Regions from separate parts of the Streptomyces sp. NPDC001922 genome, predicted to be linked through region 2. Evidence: riboswitches for the same ligand, from Rfam matches in the RefSeq annotation. Region 2 holds a riboswitch; the other holds the start of a gene.

Region 1 (9,589 bases), on a different contig from region 2:
TCGGCGGGGCGATGCTGCGCGCCGGGCTCACCGACCTCCACCTGCGCTACGTCAAGGCCGGATTGCGCCCGTTGGTGCTGGTGGCGGGTGCCGTGCTGATCGTCGCCGCCGTCGCCACCGCCTGGTACGAACTACGCCGGCCGCGCACCGCCGAGAACCGCCCGGCCGAGGAGCACCCGGCCGACGGGGACTGCCACGGCGGGCCCGGTCACACCCACCGGGAACCCCGCGTGTCCTGGCTGCTCGTTCTGCCGCTGTGCGCGCTCGTCCTGGTCGCCCCGCCGGCCCTGGGCTCCTACAGCGCCATGCGAACGGGGACGGCCCTGCAGAAGCCCTGGGGTTTCCCCGCCCTCCCCGACGGCGCCCCCGTCCGGCTCGACGTCGTGGACTACGCCGGCCGCGCGGCCTACGACCACGGGCGGTCCCTCGGCGGCCGGCAGGTCACCGTGACCGGCTTCGTCGCCCTCGACCGGAGCGGCACGCCCCATCTGACCCGCATGGTTCTCAACTGCTGCGCCGCCGACGCCCAGCCCGTCAAGATCGGGCTGTCCGGCAAGGTGCCCCCGGTGCTGCAACCGGACGCCTGGCTCGAAGTCACCGGCACCTACACCGGCAAGCGGACCAGGGACCCGGTCAACGGCGGCATCATCCCGTACCTCGAGGTCAGCGGGGCCCGACCGGTCCCGGCCCCGCGCGACCCGTACCAGAACTGACCACGGGCGCGGGTACGGGTACGGCACGGCGGGAGGCGGTGCGGACGGCGGACGGGCCGGTCAGCGCCCGGGGAGCGGCAGCAGCCCGCGCTCGTAGGCGCGCATCAGCCGGCGCGGCACCTGGTACTCCACACCGTCGACGTGGATCGGGGCGAGGTCGGGGGTGCTCGCCTTCCACTGCGCGCGACGGGTGCGGGTGTTGCTGCGGGACATCTTGCGCTTGGGCACGGCCATGGGTGGAACCTCCTGAAGGACGTCGGGAGACACGCACGCTACATGAAAATGAATGTCATGAACAACAAGCGTCGAAGGCCCTGCCCGGCGCGATCCCTGCGTCCCGTCTCCTTCACGCGCGATGCGTCCGGACGAACGATCACGTCGGGCGGCGCCTGCTCACCACCGGGGCCACTGCCCACCATCGCCCGGCGTCAGGATGCCGAGCAGCGGACCCCAGGCAGCCAGGGGCAGATACGCGACCCAGAAGGCGACGACCTGCCAGCCGTGCTCGGCCAGTTCGTCGGGCTCCCCGGTGATCTTCAGGCCGAAGGCCGACATCACCATCGCGTACACGAAGACCAGCAGCCCCACCGAGCCGAGACCGGCTGGAACGACGGCTGCCAGGACCGGCACCCGGCGTCCGCGCAGGCCGGCACCTGCCGCAGCGCGCCCGACGCCCCTCACCGGCTCAGTCGGCCAGGCCCCCGGCGAACGGCAGCGTCCGCCAGTGCTCGACGGACGGCTTCAGCGCCTCGACGAGCAGGGGCAGTTGCGGCGCGAGCGCGAGGCACGCCACCATTCGGGCCATCCCGACGGCGTTGACCAGGCGCAGTACACGCTCGTCCAGCTGCCGCAGGCCTCTGCGGCGCGCGGCGGAGTTGTACGCGGCCTCGCAGTCGGGGCCGAGCGCGGCCAGGTCCCACTCGACCGGACCGAGCGTGACCAGTTCGAAGTCGGCGTACAACTCGCCGTCGGCCGTGGCGACGATGTTGACCGCGGGGGCGTCCCCGTGGATCGGCTGGAGGTCGGCTCCGGGGAACGCCGCCTCGAACCCGGCGCGCGAGGCGGCCATCGGCTCCAGGACCTCCCATTCCCGTCGCGCGCGGTCGAGATCGGCCGGGCCGAGGAGGTCGGGCCGCGATTCCAGGGCGGCGAGTCCCCCCGTGGTGAATTCCGGTTCGGCCGTCGCCAGGAACGGCAGATCACCCGGATAGTCCCGCAGCGCGGCGTGCAGGCCGGCCACCAGGCCGGAGTTGCGCACATAGTCGGGCTCGACGCTCCGGTGCTCGACGAACTGCCAGAACGTCATCGAGAAGCCGTCGCGCCCCACGGGTTCCCGCGGCACCAGCGGACTGGGCGGAATCACCGGGGTGCCCCGTTCCGCCAGCCACGCCACCACATCGAGCTCCACCCGCTGCCGCGCCGCCTGGGTGTCGCGGTCGATGTACGGCGGCAGGACCGTGGGCACCCGGACCACCACCGGTGACGGAGCGAGGTGCACGACAACGGAGAACACGTCGTGGAGCACCCTCGCATCGGTCACCGTGAGCCCGAGGTCGCGCCCGGCGGCAACGGCCGCGTCGAAAGCCCGCGACGTACGGGCGGCGAGCTGATCGGGAGTCATGGATGATGCCATCTGCCCGATACTGCCCGTCCGCGCACCGGTCGTGCTCGGAATTATCGAGACGGCGCCGGCCGCCGGGACGGGTCCGGGACGGCCCCTCCCCGGTCCTCCGGTTGCCGTCACGGCCCGGCCACCTCGCGGGAGATCTCCTGTGCCAGCTTCACGATGACGGGGATCGCGGCGGTGATGAACAGGGAGCCGAAGGTCAGATCCCCCAGCGCGTAGAAGCACTCCTGTGGGGTGCCGTCGACGACGAGTTGGCTGGTCTCGCGCCTCACACGGAGTCCGCCGTGCGGGTGCACCGATGCCGCGGATGCCGTGATCAATGACTGCACCAGGGGCGCGGCGGCCGTGGGGACCCGGTGCGCCGCGACGGAGGTGGCGTTGACCACCGTGTCGGCGTGGATCCGTCCGCTTCCGGTGACGGCGCTGAATCCCCGGCCGGTGCGGCTGACGCTGTGCAGCCCGCGGACGATGCGGAGTTGGCCCGCTTCGCTCATGGCCGACAGGTGGGCGGCGGTGGAGGGCGGCATCGGGCAGCACAGCGAGTGGATGGCGCGGTAGTGGTGCTGCAGGAGTGCGGCGCGGTCCCGGTGCGGCATCAGCGGCCAGACGTCGACAGCAACGGGCAGGGTGTGTTGCAGGATGCGCAGTCCGAGACCCTGCGCGTCGAAGAGATCCAGTTGACGCCGCAGGCGGCGCGCGGGGTCCTCGTGCAGCGATGCGAATTCGGTGTCCAGCTCGGCCGGATCCTGTCCGGCGGAGGCGAGTTCGTCGCGCAGCACCCGGACGACCTCGGTGAAACCGACCTCTCCCCGGCGGCTCAGCTCGTGGAAGTGGCCGGGAGTGAAGTGCTGGAAGACGTGTGCGACCGGCCGCTGCCGGACCGCGGGCAGCACCCCCTGCCGGGAGAGCAGGCAGACGGGCCCCTGATGACGGTTGGCGCGCAGAGCGAGAGCCACGTCCACGGCGGTCAGTCCCGTGCCGAGGACGGCGACGGTGTCACGGGGGGCGATGCCCGCCAGGGTGTGCGCCACGGGATAGGGGTCGGGGACGAATCCCGGCTCCGGTCCGTGCAGCCGGAACCGGTCGTACGGCGCACCCGCTCCCAGGCACAGGACCACACGGTCGGCCCGGTGGGACCCGCCGCGCTCCGTGGTCAGGGTGGCGCCCCCGCCGCACGGAGCGGCGTGGACGACGCGTTCGGGGACGACGCGGACCGTCCAGCCGCGGGCCCGGAGCCGGGCCACGCTGTCGTGCGCCACCGACTCCAGGTAGTCGCCGAAGATCGCCCGGGCGGGGAAGGCCGCGGCGTCGAAGGGGTCGGCCCGCCCTGTTCCGCCGGCCACCGGGTCCGCCTCGCCCGCCGCGCCGGTCTCCCGCCGCCGGGCGCCGGCGAGCCATCGGTCGAAGTGACCGGGATCCCCGGCGCGGACCGACATGGCACGCGACGGCAGATTCACCAGGACGCAGTCGGCATCCCGCTGATAGGGGCGGCCGCGCCACAGGCGGTCCGACGGCTCGAAGACGGTGACGGCGGCCGGCGGCCCGGACCGCTGGGACAGTGCCTCCAGCAGACACACCGCTCCCCCGCCGCCCCCGACCACTGCGATCTCGCGCATGCGGACCATGCCGTGCACCCTCCGTCGGCTCGCGGCCACCGCATCGGTGCGCCACGGATCCTGCCGGCGCCATCTCCCATTCTGCTCGGGCGGGCACGGCCGGCCAGCCGGGGACGATCGACGGGCCCCGTCGCCGACGGGCTGCCCCGTTCCCGTACGCGCATTTCAATACGTGCATTCATGCGCACACATTGACTATGGTCGGTGTGCCCGCTGGTTCACGTCGTCGGGGAGGGGTTCATGCTGTCCGTACTGCGTCATCGCACCTATCGCCACTTGTTCGCCGCGCAGGTGATCGCGCTGGTGGGGACCGGGCTCGCGACGGTCGGGCTGAGCCTGCTCGCCTACGACCTCGCCGGCCCGGACGCCGGATCCGTGCTCGGGACGGCGCTGGCGATCAAGATGGTGGCGTACGTCGGGCTCGCTCCGGTGATCAGCGCGATCGCCCACCGCCTGCCGCCCCGGCCGCTGCTGGTGAGCGCCGATCTGATCCGGGCGACGGTGGCGTGCGGCCTGCCGTTCGTCACCGAGGTCTGGCAGATCTACGCCCTGATCTTCCTGCTGCAGTCGGCCTCGGCCACCTTCACCCCGGCCTTCCAGGCGCTGATCCCGAGGGTGCTGCCCGCCGAGGAGGACTACACCCGGGCCCTTTCCCTGTCCCGGCTGGCGTACGACCTGGAAATGGTCTTCAGCCCGGCGCTGGCGGCCGCGCTGCTGTCCTGGATCACCTACAACCGGCTCTTCCTGGGCACCGTCGCCGGGTTCCTCGCCTCGGCCGCCCTCGTCCTGACCGCCACCCTCCCCGCACGGTCGCCCGGCCAGGCCGGGCAGGCCCCGGGCTTCGTCCACCGGACCACCCGGGGCACCCGCCTGTTCCTGGCCACCCCGCGCCTGCGCGCGCTGCTCGCCCTCACCCTCGCCGTCGCGGCGGGCGGCGCGATGGTGATGGTCAACTCGATCGTCTACGTGCGTGACCACCTCGGACGGGCCACCTCGGACGTACCGCTGGCCCTCGGCGCGTACGGCGCCGGTTCCATCCTCGCCGCGCTCCTGCTCCCCCGGCTCCTCGGCCGCGTCACCGACCGCACCCTGATGCTGCCGGCGGCCCTCACCTCCGCGGTCCTGCTGCTCGCCCTGGCCGTCGGCACGTGGGCCCGTCCCGGCGCGTGGTCGTGGCCGGCGCTGCTGGCGGCCTGGGCGGTGTTCGGCGTCACCGAGTCGGTGATCATGACACCCACGGGCCGTCTGGTCCGCCGCTCGGCCGCCCCGGAGGACCTGACGGCCGCGTTCGCCGCCCAGTTCTCCCTCTCCCACGGCTGCTGGCTGCTCGTCTACCCGCTGGCCGGCTGGCTGGGGTCCACCGCCGGCCTGCCGGCCGCGGCCCTGGCCCTGGGCACGGTGGCCCTCGCCGGCGCACTGGCCGCCCGGCACCTGTGGCCGGCGCCGGACCCCGACCGCGTCCCCCACCTCCACACGGCCCTGGACCACGGACATCCCCACCTGTCCGGAGCGCGGCGGTCGGCTGCCGGGTGGCAGCACGCCCACGACTTCGTCATCGACGACCTCCACGAGCACTGGCCGCCCCGGGCCGGCATCGACCGACCGGTCCACTCCGGCCCGTCAGGCGCCTAGCATGTGCGTATGAGCGCACGCGTGCATGCCGCAGGTGCACACCCCTCGCAACAACTGGACAACGACGAGCGGCTGGAAACCGCCGCTGCGGTCCTCGCCCTGCTCGCCGACCGCACCCGGCTGGCCCTGCTCCAGCAACTCGTCGAAGGCGAGGCGGACGTGGCCACCCTGACCGAAGGGTGCGGGGCCGCCCGCCCCTCGGTGAGCCAACACCTCGCCAAGCTCCGCCTGGCCGGACTGGTCACCACCCGCAAGGACGGCCGCCGTGTCGTCTACCGACTGCAGCACGGCCACCTCAAGCGCCTGGTCACGGAGGCCCTCAGCGTCGCGGACCACGAGCTCGGACACCTGGCACCGCACGACTAGGGCGGTTGCAGCCGACGCCGGGCCGCTCACCGGGGGCGGTGTCGGACCGATGCCGGTGTCAGGGGGGCCTGCAAGACTCCCCGGATGACCACCGACTCCCTGCACATCCGTCAGGCCGTGTCCCCCCACGACCTCGACCCATGGCTCCGGCAGGCGCTGCTCGACTGCTGGGTCGACGTCACCAACGCCGGCGGCGCGGCCGGCTTCCCCTTCCCGCCCATCGACACCCACCACGCCGCCCCCGCCCTGGACACCCTCGTCGCAGGCCTGTCGGCGGACACCTCCCGCCTCCTGGTGGCCTGGGCCGAAGGGGAACCGGTGGGCTGGCTGACCATACGCCGCGACACCTTCCGCCTCACCGCGCACTGGGGGACGGTCCACCACGTACAGACCCACCCCGCGGTCCGCGGACGCGGCATCGGTGCCGCACTGATGGAGGAGGCCCGCCGGGTGGCGCGGGACGAGATGGGCCTGGAACAACTGCACTTGGCCGCCCGCGGCGGTGCGGGGCTGGAGACCTTCTACGGACGGCTCGGCTGGAAGGAGATCGGCCGGTGGCCCGGCGCCTTGCGCCTGTCCCCCGGCGACGACCGCGACGAGGTCCTGATGGCCCTCCAGCCCCTGTAGGAAAGGCGGCAGCCTTGGCTGCCGCCTCTCCTCCCAGGGATCGGCCGCCGCATTCCCGGACGACACCTGACCGGCCGTCCGGCCGCGCCTGCCCAGGGCACCCGACTCGCTCGCTCGTCCTTCAGGTCGTCGGGGGTACCCCGGGGTCCGTCCGAGCATCACCGTCGTGAGTCAGCGGCCGGCCGACCGAGAGATTCCACCGCCGGCGTCGGCCGCTCAGATCGGTTGCGTGCAACGGGCGGACGTCGAAACGCCAGAAGGCCTGGTCGGGCGCGGAGAGGACGTGGACCAGGGAAGCGCGCACGATGTCCGGTTCCGCGACGGCGACGATGCGCCCGCTCCGGTCGTCGAGTGAATCCAGCCAGGCACCGACCCGTTCACGGAACTGCCGCAGCGGCTCTCCCCCGTGCGGCGAGGCTGCCGGATCGGTCAGCCACGTCATGACAGCCTCCTCCTCGGAGGCCGCGACCGAGTCAAGGGTCCGTCCCCGCCAGCGCCCCATGTCACAGGGCGCGATGGCGGCCAGCGGTTCCGCGGCCAGTCCGAGGGCCTCCGCGGTGCGGCGACAGCGCAGCGAGGGTGAGGCGAACGCCGGCAGATCCCGGCCGACTGCGCCCGCCAGGGCCTCGGTGCGTGCCAAGGCCTCGGGGTCGAGCGGACTGTCGTCGTCGAAGCGGACACCGCGCAGCGCCTCGCTCGTCGCAGGTGTGATCAAAGTGACCCGAACTGTCATCGGCGCACCCTACGTGAGCCCGCTCCAAGGGGCGCACGAACGTGAGTCGCGCCTCACGCCCTTGGCCGAAAGTGCTACACGCGGTACGGTCACCGCGACATTCTCCATCACTCGACGACGGCGAGACGGAAGCCGGTGTGAATCCGGCACGGTCGCGCCACTGTGTGCTGCGGCGCACGCCCCTCGGGGCGGGCGCCCGGTGAGTCAGACCCGCGGACCGTCGTCATGCACCACCGTATGGGACGCGTGTTCCCTCAAGGAGGTTCCGCCATGGCCGAGGCCACTGTCTCTGCTGCCGTTTCCGCCCCTTCCCTTCCCGCACCGCAGTCCCTGCCCGTCCGTGCGGTACTCCCCTGGGCCGTCTTCGTGGGCCTCCTGATGCTCGTCGCGCTGTACTTCGTCGGCGCGGAGCAGGGCGCCACGTCCGTCTTCTCCGGCGCCGGGGTGCACGAGTGGGTGCACGACGGGCGTCATCTGCTCGGCTTCCCCTGCCACTGAGGGGCGACGACACGTGCACGCCTCAAGAATCGGAAATCTCCTGGTCCGTGGCATGCTCGCGGGCCTGGTCGCCGCCCTGTGCGCCTTCGCCGTGGCCTATGGTCTCGGCGAACCGTCCGTTGACGCCTCCATCGCCGTCGAAGAGGCCCAAGCCGCCCACGAGGCCCACGCCGGCCATGGTGCGGCCGCAGCGGAGGAAGAGGAGGAGGCCCCGGTCAGCCGGTCGGTGCAGTCGACCGCCGGCCTGGCCACCGGTGTCCTGGTGTACGGGGTGGCGCTGGGCGGCATCGCCTCCCTCGCGTTCTGCTTCGTCCTGGGACGCATCGGCCGCTTCACCCCGCGGGCGACTGCCGCGCTCACCGCGGCGGCCGCCTTCACCACCGTGTATCTGGTGCCGTTCCTGAAGTACCCCGCCACACCTCCTGCGGTGGGCAATCCGGACACGATCGGGAAGCGCACCACGCTGTTCTTCCTGATGATCCTGCTCAGCGTCCTGCTGGGCATCGCTGCGATCATCGTCGGCCGCCGCTTGGCGCCCCGCCTGGGCAACTGGAACGCCACACTCGTCGCAGGGGCGGGCTTCGTCCTCGCAACGGCTGTCGCGTTCGTGTTCCTGCCCGCGAACGAGGACGCGGTCAAACCGAGCTTCCCGGCGGCCCTGTTGTGGGAGTTCAGACTGGCCTCACTGGCCGTTCAGGCCGTGCTGTGGACGGCCTTCGCGGTCGCCTTCGGAACACTGGCCCAGCGCCTGCTGATGCCGGGCCTGCCCCGAACCGAGCAGGCGGCCAGGGACGTTCCCGCCGCTGGTTGACCGCGTTGCCGCGCGGCACACCGGACACGACCGTGGCCCCGCCGACCTGTTGAGGTCGAGCGGGGCCACGGCGCGTGCCGCCATCCCGCGCAAAGGGGCCTGCCGCAGCCGCGGCCGACCGTCGGCGGGCGCGGGCGTGTGCCCGTAGGCGCGCGGACCTGCGGCCTGCGCCTCACTTCCGAGGACTCACGTCGCGTCAACCACTCGGCCACAAAGCCTGTTCGTGCGATGGCACGGTTTGTTGCGATGCGCCCGTCATGGCGGTGGGGGCAGGCGCGCCGCGGAGCGCTGTTGCACTGCGTTAGCCATCCGTTAGCGGAACGTCAACCCGACCCTCGAAGATGATCTTGACGGGGCGCGCGTGAGGCTGCGTCCGACTGAAGCAGACCGATCCACGGGGGAACACCCATGCGCAAGAACCTCATCCGCACGACCACCCTGGCCGCTGTGGCGGTGACCGCCGCCTTGTCGCTGAGCGCCTGCGGGGGCGAGACCGATTCCGCCGACGCCTCGTCCTCGCCCGGCGCGGCGCAGTCCGCGGACCAGGGACAGGAGACCGACGGCGGCGCGGGCGGCAACGCCGAGGGATCCGGCTCCGAGAGCACCTCGGCAGGGGCGGACAGCGGGGGTTCGACGGGCGGCAGCGCGTCCGGCAAGAGCGGCGGATCGGCCGACGGCGGCAGCGGGGGCGGGGGCAAGGGCGGCTACGGGCAGGCCTGTGGGACCAACGACCTGACGTGGAGTGCCAAGTCCGAGAGCCAGGCCGGCGGCTACATCCTCATCTCGGTGAAGGCCAAGGCGGGGATCACCTGCATGCTCCCGGGCGTGCATCCGGTGGTGGCGTTCGGGTCCGACGGCACCGAGGCGGGGCCGGCCGAGCAGGCCGTCGGTGAGCAGGTGAAGCTGAGTGGCGCCACCACCGCCTACGCCGGGGTGAACCCCAAGACCACCAACACCGATGACGGC
Region 2 (9,589 bases):
GGGTGCGCCACCAGGTGATCGAAGATCGCGCCGGCGTATCCGGGCAGGTCGTCGGCGTCGAAGGGCACCGACTCCGCTCCCAGACGGGTTCGCCGAGCGTGAGACCGGTCTCGTCGGCGAGCCCGGCGGGGCAGGGGAAACGGTCGAGGGAGATCAGGGTGCGGCCCGGGCGGCGGCCCTGGCGCCGCACACCCTCGGTGTAGCTGGCCAGGGAGAGCGGCTGCTCCAGTTTGGGGCCCGCGACGACCGTCCCCCGCCCCATCCGCCGCAGCCGCCCTTCGAGGAGCAGATCGCGCAGTGCCTGCCGCACGGTCTCGCGCGAGACCGCGTACTGCACGGAGAGGTCGCGCTCGGTCGGCAGGGTCTGCCCTTCACCCAGCTCGTCGATGAGCGTGCTCAGCCGGGTCTTGACGGCGTAGTACTTCGGTACGCGTCCGTGCTCGGGGATGCCCGACCGCACGGGGGCGCCGGGCGACTGGTCGTTGGGGTAGTCCACGCAAGGATCGTCGCAGATGCGCACGAGCGGCCGATTCGGCGGGCGACCGTCGCCGTGCCGGGACCTCTCGCGCACCTACAGCCGGTCCTGGATCTCGTCGCGGGGCGTCACCACGGTCAGCCGCTCCGGATGCTCCGAGGTCCACTGCCCCGCCCCGTGCTCAGGCCGCAACACCCACAGCGCGCCACCGCGCACGTCCGTGACGACACCGCACCGGTCGGCGTCCTCGTCCTGGACCGGGTCGCCCACCCAGGGGGTCCGCCGCACGACGCTCATCCCCGTCCCTCGACGTCCGCCCACACGACCTTGCCCCACTGCCGCTCGTCCGTGCCCCAGGCGGCCGCCAGTGCCGCCACGAGGAACAGGCCGCGCCCGCCCTCTTCGCCGTTCCCGGGGGCCCGCGGTACGGGCCGCGCACGGGAGAAGTCCGCGACGGCCACCCGGACGGTTCGCACGGCGGTGCGCTCGACCATCACACGGATGCTCTCGCGCCGCGCGTGCCGGACGGCGTTGGACACCAGCTCGGAGACGATCACAGCGCCGTCCTCGGCCACGTCGTCCAGGCCCCAGGCGGCCAGTGCGACGCGCACCAGGCGCCGGGCGGTGGCGGCGCTCCCGGGCTCGCGCGGCAGGGTCTCGCTGTATCCGGGGTGTCCGGTCGCGCGGGAGGTGGTGGTCACGTTCATCAGGAACCCTCGTCAGTGATCGGGCGGTGCGGCCCGCCCCGACGGGGGCGGGCACGGGCCACTCCGGCCGGCCGCCGAGCTGTCCCTTCGACGGCGGCCTGTCACTCAGTGAACGACGGACTGTGACGGACTGTGAGGAAAGGTCGCTGCGACGTGCAGTGCGGGAAACCGGAAATTTCATGGCCGGTCCGGCGCCGTGGTCCCGGCCACCTCGCTACCGTGAAGACGTGCAGGCGAACGAGCAGTTGGCGGCCGGGCTCGATGAAGCGGGTCTGACACAGGTCGAGTTGGCGGAGGCCGTGAACGACTACCTTCGGTCCCTCGGCAGGGAAGGCGCCGTGAGCGACCGCACGGTGCGCCACTGGCTGACCGGAAAGACCCGCTGGCCCCACCCTCGGCAGCGCGAAGCACTGGAGGCCGTATTCGGCCGTACCGCCGAGGTGCTGGGCTTCACCCCTCCGGCGGGCCGACCGAGCCCTACCAGGACGGAGGACCCTGTGCACCGCAGGAACTTCCTGACCGCCACCACCGGGGTCACGGCAGCAGCCGTGCCCCTGGTCGCGGCCCGGCCCTACGCAGTCGGCACCACCGACGTGATGCGCCTCCGCAGTGGCCTGGACGCCCTGACGGCGTTGGACGCCGCCAGAGGAGGTCACGAGGCACTGGAACGGGCCGCGCTCGCGGGTGCCGCCGAGGCGCTGGACCTCCAGAAGCGGGCGGCCTCCCAACGGATCCGACAGCGCCTGTTCAGTGTGGCCGCCGAATTCACGACTGCCGCGGCATGGTCGGCCGTGGATGCTCGCCGGAGCGACCGCGCACAGGGCCACCTGAACCGGGCGCTGTACCTGGCGGGCATGGCACAGGATTCCATCGCGGAGCTGGATGTGTGGAACCTGTACGCCATGGCAGCTGGGCAGCAGCGGGACCATGCCCGAGCGGTGAGCGCTGCGCAAGCCGCCCAGGCGACAGCCGTAACCCGCCGGGACCCGCTGTTCGCTTCCCTCGCCCACGCGCGCACGGCCATCGGGTACTCCAACGCCGGGGACAGACGAGGAGCTCTGAGGTCGCTGGGGTGCGCCGAAGAGGCGTTGGGCAAGGCATCTGCGGATACTCCACGGCCTTCCTGGGTGGCGTTCTACGGTCCCGCCGAGCTGCTGGCGATCACAGCCATCGTGCGTGACCGCACCGGGGACGCTGCCGGGGCTGAGGCTGCGTCACACCGTGCTTTGGCGGCCATCCCGGAGAGGTTCCGCCGGAACCGCGCGTTGGCCACCCTGCAACTTGCCCTGACCCAGCTTCATCAACGGGACATCGACCAGGCATGCGCCACTGCGGAACGGGTGTTCGTGTTGATGGAGGGCGCCACTCTGCCAGGCCGCATGAGGTCGCGCTTGGGGGACTTCTGCCGCGACTTGATCACGCTTTCGCCGCACTCCGGCACCGCGCGGGAGTGGAAGGACCGCTACCGATCGGAATGGAGTCAGGCTCGATGACCTCAGCCTTGGAGCTGCGCCATTTCAGCCACCACGACGTGCCGCAGAACCGGCAGACATTGATCGATGTACACGCCGATGTCTACGCGGCTGAGATGGACGAGTTCAACCAGCGGTTTGCCTGGTTCGTGGATCACTGGGGCGGCCACCCGGACTTCGCCTGCGTCATCGCGTACGACGGCAATGAGGTGGCGGGCTTCGCCTACGGTGCCCCTGGTACCGAGGGCCGCGAGTGGTGGCGGGAGCACGTGGATCCGGCGCCGGAAAGGGGGCGCACGTTCCACTTCTCGGAGCTGATGGTGCGTGAGCGGTGGCGGAAGACGGGTGCGGCCGGGCGGCTGCACCGGGCGCTGATGGAGGCCCGGACCGAACACCTCGCCGCGCTGCTGGTGGATGTGACGCACCCGAAGGTCCAAGTGCTGTACGAGTCCTGGGGGTACCGGAAGGTGGGGGAGGACCAGCCGTTCCCGGACTCCCCGGTGTTCGCCGTGATGCTCGTGGACCTGCCGCTGATCTGAGCAGAGGCTTCTCGGTCCGCCCAGGGTCCTGGAGGGCAGGCCACGACAAGCGGTCACCGTCGCTTGGCGAGGCCGATCCGAGAAGGGGGCGTGCCGCGTCGTTCGTGTTCCTGAGCATCCGGCGTGCGGGCCGCCGGCCTGCGGCGTGATGCGCTCGGCCAGGAACACCCCGCCGGTGCTCCGGCGGTTGGGCGTCAGACGCAGGAAGGACACCGGACTGGGTGCGGTCACGCTGGTCAGCGCGGCAGCGTGGGCAAGGATGCCGGCGCTGACCGGGCGCCGGTGGGACAGTCGTCCGGGGCGCCGCGGGTCGTACAGAGCGGGGCGCCGGAGCCGACGACCGGTCTCCTGACGGTCCCGGTGCGGGGGCGAGGCGAGGTCATGTCTTCCTCGGTACAGACACCGCCGCAGCCATCGTCATCCGGCTCCGCTCATGGCCGGCCGGACAGAACCTAGTCCGCCCTGCCCGTCGCTGCCACCGTCACTCCCAGGCCGATCATCGCGCAGCCGCCCGCCCCGCCGACCATGGAGAGACGACGGTCCGAGCGGGCGAACCAGGAACGGGCTGCCGAGGCACCCAGGCCCCAGAGAGTGTCCGTGATCATGCCGATGCCCACCGGGACCAGGCCCAACACCATCATCTGGGAGGGAACGTGGCCCGCGGCGTGGTCCACGAACTGGGGCAGTACCGCCGCGAAGAAGACGAGGCCCTTGGGGTTGGTGACGCCCACGAAAATGCCGTCCAGGACTGTGCGGAGATCACTGCGATGCTCGCCCGCGGGCGCCTCGAAGTTCGCCGCGCGCATCTCCTTGCGGTGGCGGAACGCCTGCACGCCGAGAAGGACGAGATAGGCCGCGCCGGCCAGCTTCACGCCCATGAATACCGCCGCCGAGGTCTCCACCAGCGCGCCGAGGCCCCACGCCACGGCGACCACCAGGACGTACGAGCCGATCAGGTTGCCGAGAACTGTCGCGAGCGCGGTACGGCGGCCGTGTGCGAGAGCCCTGCCGATCACGAACAGCACGCTCGGCCCCGGTATCACGATCACCAGTAGCGACATCGTCGCGAACGCGAGGATGCTCTCCGTGGACACCATGTGTCCGTCACCTCCTGGAATGGCTGCCGACGGCTCATTCAAACAGACGATGGAATACCGGCTCCAGGCTCACCCACATGCTGATATGTGATGCTGCGAGCTGCGAGCCGGCGAGCCGAAGCGCCCGGCGAGTGCTGCCGGCGGTGACGAGGCACCCGGAGATCAGGACGATCGTCGAGGCCCTGGACCTCGTCCAGGGCTGTGGCGGCGAAGCCGGTCAGCCCAGGACGGCATGGAGGACCGGAGCGGCTCCTCCGGTCCCGCGGTCCGCGGGCGGTGCCGGACACCAGGGCATCCGGCACCACCCTCCGGCCGGGCCCCGGTCAGGACTCCGTGGTCGTCGCCGGCAGCCCGTCCCGGACCTCGCGGGCCGCAGCGACCAGGTTCTCCAGTGACGCCCGGACCTCCGCCCAGCCGCGGGTCTTCAGCCCGCAGTCCGGGTTGACCCAGAGCCGTCCGGCCGGGATCGCGTCGAGTCCCCGGCGGAGCAGGCCCGCCGCCTCCGCCACGTCCGGGACGCGGGGCGAGTGGATGTCGTAGACGCCCGGCCCGACCTCCCGCGGGTAGCCCGCGGCGGCGAGCTCCCCGGCGACCTGCATATGGGAGCGGGCGGCCTCCAGGCTGATCACATCGGCGTCCAGGTCGTCGATGGCCCGGATGATGTCACCGAACTCGGCGTAGCACATATGGGTGTGGATCTGGGTGTCCGGACGGACCCCGCCGGTCGCGAGCCGGAAGGCCTCGGTGGCCCAGGCGAGGTACTCCGGCCGGTCGGCCGAGCGCAGCGGCAGCGTCTCGCGCAGCGCCGGTTCGTCCACCTGGATCACCGAAGTCCCGGCCGCCTCCAGGTCCTGCACCTCCTCGCGGAGGGCGAGGGCGACCTGGCGGGCGGTCTCGGCGCGCGGCTGGTCGTCGCGGACGAAGGACCAGGCGAGCATGGTGACCGGGCCGGTCAGCATGCCCTTGACGGGACGCTCGGTGAGGGACTGCGCGTAGTGGGTCCAGCGGACCGTCATCGGCTCCGGCCGGGAGATGTCGCCGGCCAGGACCGGCGGACGGACGTAGCGGGTGCCGTAGGACTGCACCCAGCCGTGCCGGGTGGCCAGGTAGCCGCTCAGCCGCTCGGCGAAGTACTGCACCATGTCGTTGCGTTCGGGCTCACCGTGCACCAGCACGTCGATTCCGGCCCGCTCCTGGAAGGCGATCACTTCCTGGATCTCGGCCGCGATGCGCTTGTCGTACGCCTCGCCGTCGATGCGGCCGGCGCGCAGCGCGGCGCGTGCCGTGCGCAGCTCGCCCGTCTGCGGGAACGAGCCGATGGTGGTGGTCGGCAGCAACGGCAGCCCCAGCTGGGCCCGTTGGACGGCCGAGCGCTCCGGGTACGACGCGGACCGCCGGCCGTCGGCATCCGTGAGGGCCGCGGCGCGGGCGCGTACGGCCGGGTCGCGGGTGAGGGGCGAGCCGGTGCGGGAGGCCAGGTCCGCACGGTTGGCGGCGAGTTCGGCGGTGATGGCACCGGTGCCGTGCGTCAGCCCGCGGGCCAGGGTGACGATCTCGGCGGTCTTCTGCCGGGCGAACGCGAGCCAGCGGGCGATCTGCGGATCGATGTCCCGCTCGGCCGCGGCGTCCAGCGGCACGTGCAGCAGTGAGCAGGAGGACGCGACGTCCACCCGGCCGGCGAGGCCGAGCAGGGTGCCCAGCGTCGTCAGGGACGCCCCGAGGTCGTTGATCCACACATTGCGGCCGTTCACCACACCGGCCACCAGCCGCTTGCCGGGCAGCCCGCCGACCGCCGCCAGATCCTCCAGGTTGCCGGCGGCGGTGCCGGTGAAGTCCAGGGCCAGCCCCTCGACCGGTGCCTTGGCGAGCACCGGAAGCGCCTCGCCCAGCCGGTCGAAGTACGAGGCCACCAGCAGCTTCGGCCGGTCCGCCGTGCCACCGAGCTCCCGGTAGGCGCGGGCGGCGGCGTTCAGCTCGGCCGGGGTGCGGTCCTGGACCAGCGCGGGCTCGTCCAGCTGGACCCATTCCGCCCCGGCGGCCCGCAGCGCGGCGAGCACCTCGGCGTAGACCGGGAGCAGCCGGTCCAGCAGGGTGAGCGGATCGAAGTCGTCCGGCACCTCCGGTCCGGGCTTGGCCAGCAGCAGATAGGTGACCGGTCCGACGAGCACCGGACGGGCGGCGAGGCCGAGGGCCAGGGCCTCCCGCAGTTCTGCCGTCTGCTTGCCGGGGTCGGCGGTGAACACCGTGTCCGGGCCCAGTTCCGGCACCAGGTAGTGGTAGTTGGTGTCGAACCACTTGGTCATCTCCAGCGGCGCGACGTCCTGAGTGCCGCGCGCCATCGCGAAGTAGCCGTCCAGCGCGTCGGCCTCGACGGCCGCGCGGTGCCGGGCGGGAATCGCGCCGACCATGACGCTGGTGTCCAGGACGTGGTCGTAGTACGAGAAGCCGCCGGTGGGCACCTCGTCCAGGCCCGCCTCGGCGAGCTGCCGCCACTGGGACCGGCGCAGCCCGGCCGCGGTGTCGTGCAGGGCGCCGGCGGTGATCGTGCCCTTCCAGTAGCCCTCGACGGCCTTCTTCAGTTCCCGGTCCGGGCCCTGCCGCGGGTAGCCGTGCACGGTGGCCCGTGCGGTGGCGGCTGCGGATGTGCTGGTCACAGAACTCTCCTTCGCGAGTGTGCTCCTGGGGGACCCCGGCACGGGCCGAGGGCGCGAAGGGACGACCGGACGGCAGGCCGTACGCGGTGCTGCCGCGGTACCCGCCTGCTTCCGTACGCCGACCCGCCCTCGAGGTCACCGGGATCTCCGCGCGCCGGGTGGGCGCACGGGCAACGGGCAGGTCTTCGGACTCGCGGGCACGTCTGCCGGGCAGACCCCTACTGGCCGTCGCTTCCCAGGCCCGTCGGACCCAGTGCGTATGACGGCGGTCGTTCCCACTCACCGCTGCGGGGCAGTCCCGGATTCCCACCGGGTTCCCTCTTGCGACGCCCCGCCTGGCGGACAGGGCGAACCAGCTGCACCGGCCACCCTAGTCCCGTCCGGCGCCGCGGTCAGCACCGTTCACCTGCCGGACCGGCGTGCGCGGCTTCCGGACGAGGCCGCAACGGGCCGGAGTCAGTCGTTCTTCCGAGCGCACTCGGCCCACACCCGCTTGCCCCAGGGCAGTGGGTCGGTCCCCCAGGCCTCCGCCAGCGCCCCCACCAGTGCGAGGCCGCGCCCGCTCTCATCCGTGGCGCTGTGCGTTCAGGTAACCGGCGTTCCCGATCGAGGGGACGGGCCGCACGGGAGGCCAGGGGAGGGGCCAGGACGAGTAGCTTGGTCGCAGGGAGGCACTGCATGAACGACCAAGCGGGACGCGCCCGGTTCGGCGCCCATCTGGCGGGCCTGCGCAAGCGCGCGGGTCTCTCGCAGCGCTCGCTGGCGCTCCGGTTGTGCGTCACTGCCGGGATCACCACCTTGACGCGTCACGAGGTCTCCCGGTGGGAGCGCGGCGGGCGCATCCCGGCCGCTTGGTTACCACCGCTCGCGCATGTGCTCGGGGTGCCACTGGACGGCCTGGAGCGGGAAGCCGCGCGGGCCCGGGGCGAAGCCGAGCCGCGGGTCTGCGCCGGCCGTGAGCCGGACACCTACGTGCAGGACGCCGTGGGATGGCTGCTCGCGCATGACAACCGCCACGGTGGGGACCATGTGGCGGACGCCGCCGTACAGGTGTGGGAGGCCGAACGGGGCCGGATCACCGGCGACGACAAGCAGCACCTCGCACAGGTGGCGGAGATCGGGGAAGTGGCCGGGTGGCTGCTCCACGACGCGGCCCGGTTCCGTGAGGCGCGCGCCACGCTCGCGGAGGCGCACACCCTGGCCCGCCTCGCCGGTGACGCCCCGCTGGAGTGGTTCATCCTGGACCTGATCGCCATGATCGACGTGCACACCGGCCGTGCCGGTGAGGCTGTGGCGATCACGGACGAGATGCTGACCGGCCGTGAGGTACCCGGCCGTGTGGCGCTCATGGCTCGCGTACGGCGTGCACGGAGCCTTGCGCAGGCCGGAGACCGGAGCCGGGCGCTGGACGCTCTGGAGCGAGCCACAGGGGGTCTCCAGGATTCGATACAGGCCAACGACCCCGCGTTCACGTGGTGGATCGACAGCACCGAAGTGGAGCTGCACACCGGCGAGGCACTGCTGAGCCTCGGGGACCCGCGCGCGGCGCTGCCGCACCTTCAGCGGAGTTCGGAAGGTTCCAGGGGAGGCGGGGGCCGCCGGGAGTTCGGCAATGTGCTCGCGGAGCTGACCGCCTTGGTGCAGCTCGGTGCGTGGCGGGATGCCGAAGCGCCGCTCCTCCGGCTGGAACCGGTCCTGCGCACGGTCACGTCGTCCCGGACCCGTGTCCGCCTCCGGTCCACGCTGCGCGCCATCGACTGCGACGCCCCGTCGTGGCTCGCGGACACCGCCCGCGAAGTGGCGGCAGCCGGGTAGGGCGGGTGTGGGCCGGCCACGCCTACGTGGTTCGGTACGCCCGGAGGAAGGTCCGCACTCCCTCGACGACGAGTGGCCGGACGCGGGTGTCCTCCGCGGCATTCGCGGAACCGAGCCTGTCCAGCGCGACGCCGAAGGTCAGCGCGATGAACTGGTCGGCTGCGAGCCGGGGGTCGGGGACGGCGAGCAGCCCCGCGGCGGCGAAGGCGGCGAGCCGCTCGGCAAGAGCCTCCTCGGGGGTGTCGGCCATGGGGTTGTAGCCCCGGTGCGGCAGGTGGCCTGACTCCCCCCGGACCAGTCGTTGCAGCGTTGCGTACTCCGCCGAGCCGAGCATGTCGGTCGAGATGCGCATCGAGAACGTGACCAGGGCGTCCTCGAGATCGACAGGCTCGGTGAGGTCGGTGAGGGTCTCGTCGAGGGTGCGCCGGATCGTGGTGATCATTGACTGGCCGGTGGCGTCGACGACTGCTTGCAGCAGCGTCCGCTTGTCGCCGAAGTAGTCGTAGACCGTTCGCTTGGACACCTCGGCCCGGGCGGCGACCGCGTCGACGCTGGTCCGGTCGAAGCCGTCGGCGAGGAACAGTTCCCGGGCCGCCGAGAGGATGGCGGCCCGCTTCACCGCGGACCCCTCGCGCAGTGTCTTCGTGGTCGCCATGGGCAACATCCTAACCGTCCTACACTGCACGGTGTAGTGTAGTGTCGCATCGTAGGGCGTGGCGCACTCGTGCACCGGCTCCGCCCGGCAGAGCCGTCCCTGCGCCGACTCGCCTGCCGCTGCCCCGGGTTCACCCCGGCGGACGGCCTCGGACCTGTCCTCAAGGCACCAAGCG

The links. Region 2 has a riboswitch for cobalamin ahead of metE (5-methyltetrahydropteroyltriglutamate--homocysteine S-methyltransferase). Riboswitches for the same ligand answer to the same signal wherever they lie in the genome.
Region 1: it holds a riboswitch for cobalamin, as region 2 does, so the genes downstream of both, ACFYYR_RS07545 (CbtB-domain containing protein) here and metE (5-methyltetrahydropteroyltriglutamate--homocysteine S-methyltransferase) in region 2, are expected to answer to the same signal.

The regions. Positions count from the first base shown of each region.
Region 1 is NZ_JBIASV010000003.1:440,326-449,914, forward strand. It holds gene ACFYYR_RS07500 (TIGR03943 family putative permease subunit) at 1-713, shown strand, start outside; gene rpmF (50S ribosomal protein L32) at 774-947, opposite strand; gene ACFYYR_RS07510 (hypothetical protein) at 1,107-1,343, opposite strand; gene ACFYYR_RS07515 (phosphotransferase family protein) at 1,399-2,346, opposite strand; gene ACFYYR_RS07520 (FAD/NAD(P)-binding protein) at 2,454-3,956, opposite strand; gene ACFYYR_RS07525 (MFS transporter) at 4,197-5,588, shown strand; gene ACFYYR_RS07530 (ArsR/SmtB family transcription factor) at 5,598-5,954, shown strand; gene ACFYYR_RS07535 (GNAT family N-acetyltransferase) at 6,039-6,581, shown strand; gene ACFYYR_RS07540 (histidine phosphatase family protein) at 6,703-7,314, opposite strand; cobalamin riboswitch at 7,385-7,550, shown strand; gene ACFYYR_RS07545 (CbtB-domain containing protein) at 7,585-7,812, shown strand; gene ACFYYR_RS07550 (CbtA family protein) at 7,826-8,623, shown strand; gene ACFYYR_RS07555 (DUF4232 domain-containing protein) at 9,032-9,589, shown strand, end outside.
Region 2 is NZ_JBIASV010000007.1:160,927-170,515, forward strand. It holds gene ACFYYR_RS14550 (transcriptional regulator) at 1-68, opposite strand, end outside; partial or broken gene ACFYYR_RS14555 (GntR family transcriptional regulator) at 68-496, opposite strand; gene ACFYYR_RS14560 (hypothetical protein) at 572-772, opposite strand; gene ACFYYR_RS14565 (ATP-binding protein) at 769-1,182, opposite strand; gene ACFYYR_RS14570 (XRE family transcriptional regulator) at 1,410-2,675, shown strand; gene ACFYYR_RS14575 (GNAT family N-acetyltransferase) at 2,672-3,193, shown strand; gene ACFYYR_RS14580 (LysE family translocator) at 3,646-4,290, opposite strand; gene metE (5-methyltetrahydropteroyltriglutamate--homocysteine S-methyltransferase) at 4,614-6,944, opposite strand; cobalamin riboswitch at 7,124-7,267, opposite strand; partial or broken gene ACFYYR_RS14590 (ATP-binding protein) at 7,401-7,514, opposite strand; gene ACFYYR_RS14595 (helix-turn-helix domain-containing protein) at 7,623-8,759, shown strand; gene ACFYYR_RS14600 (TetR/AcrR family transcriptional regulator) at 8,782-9,414, opposite strand.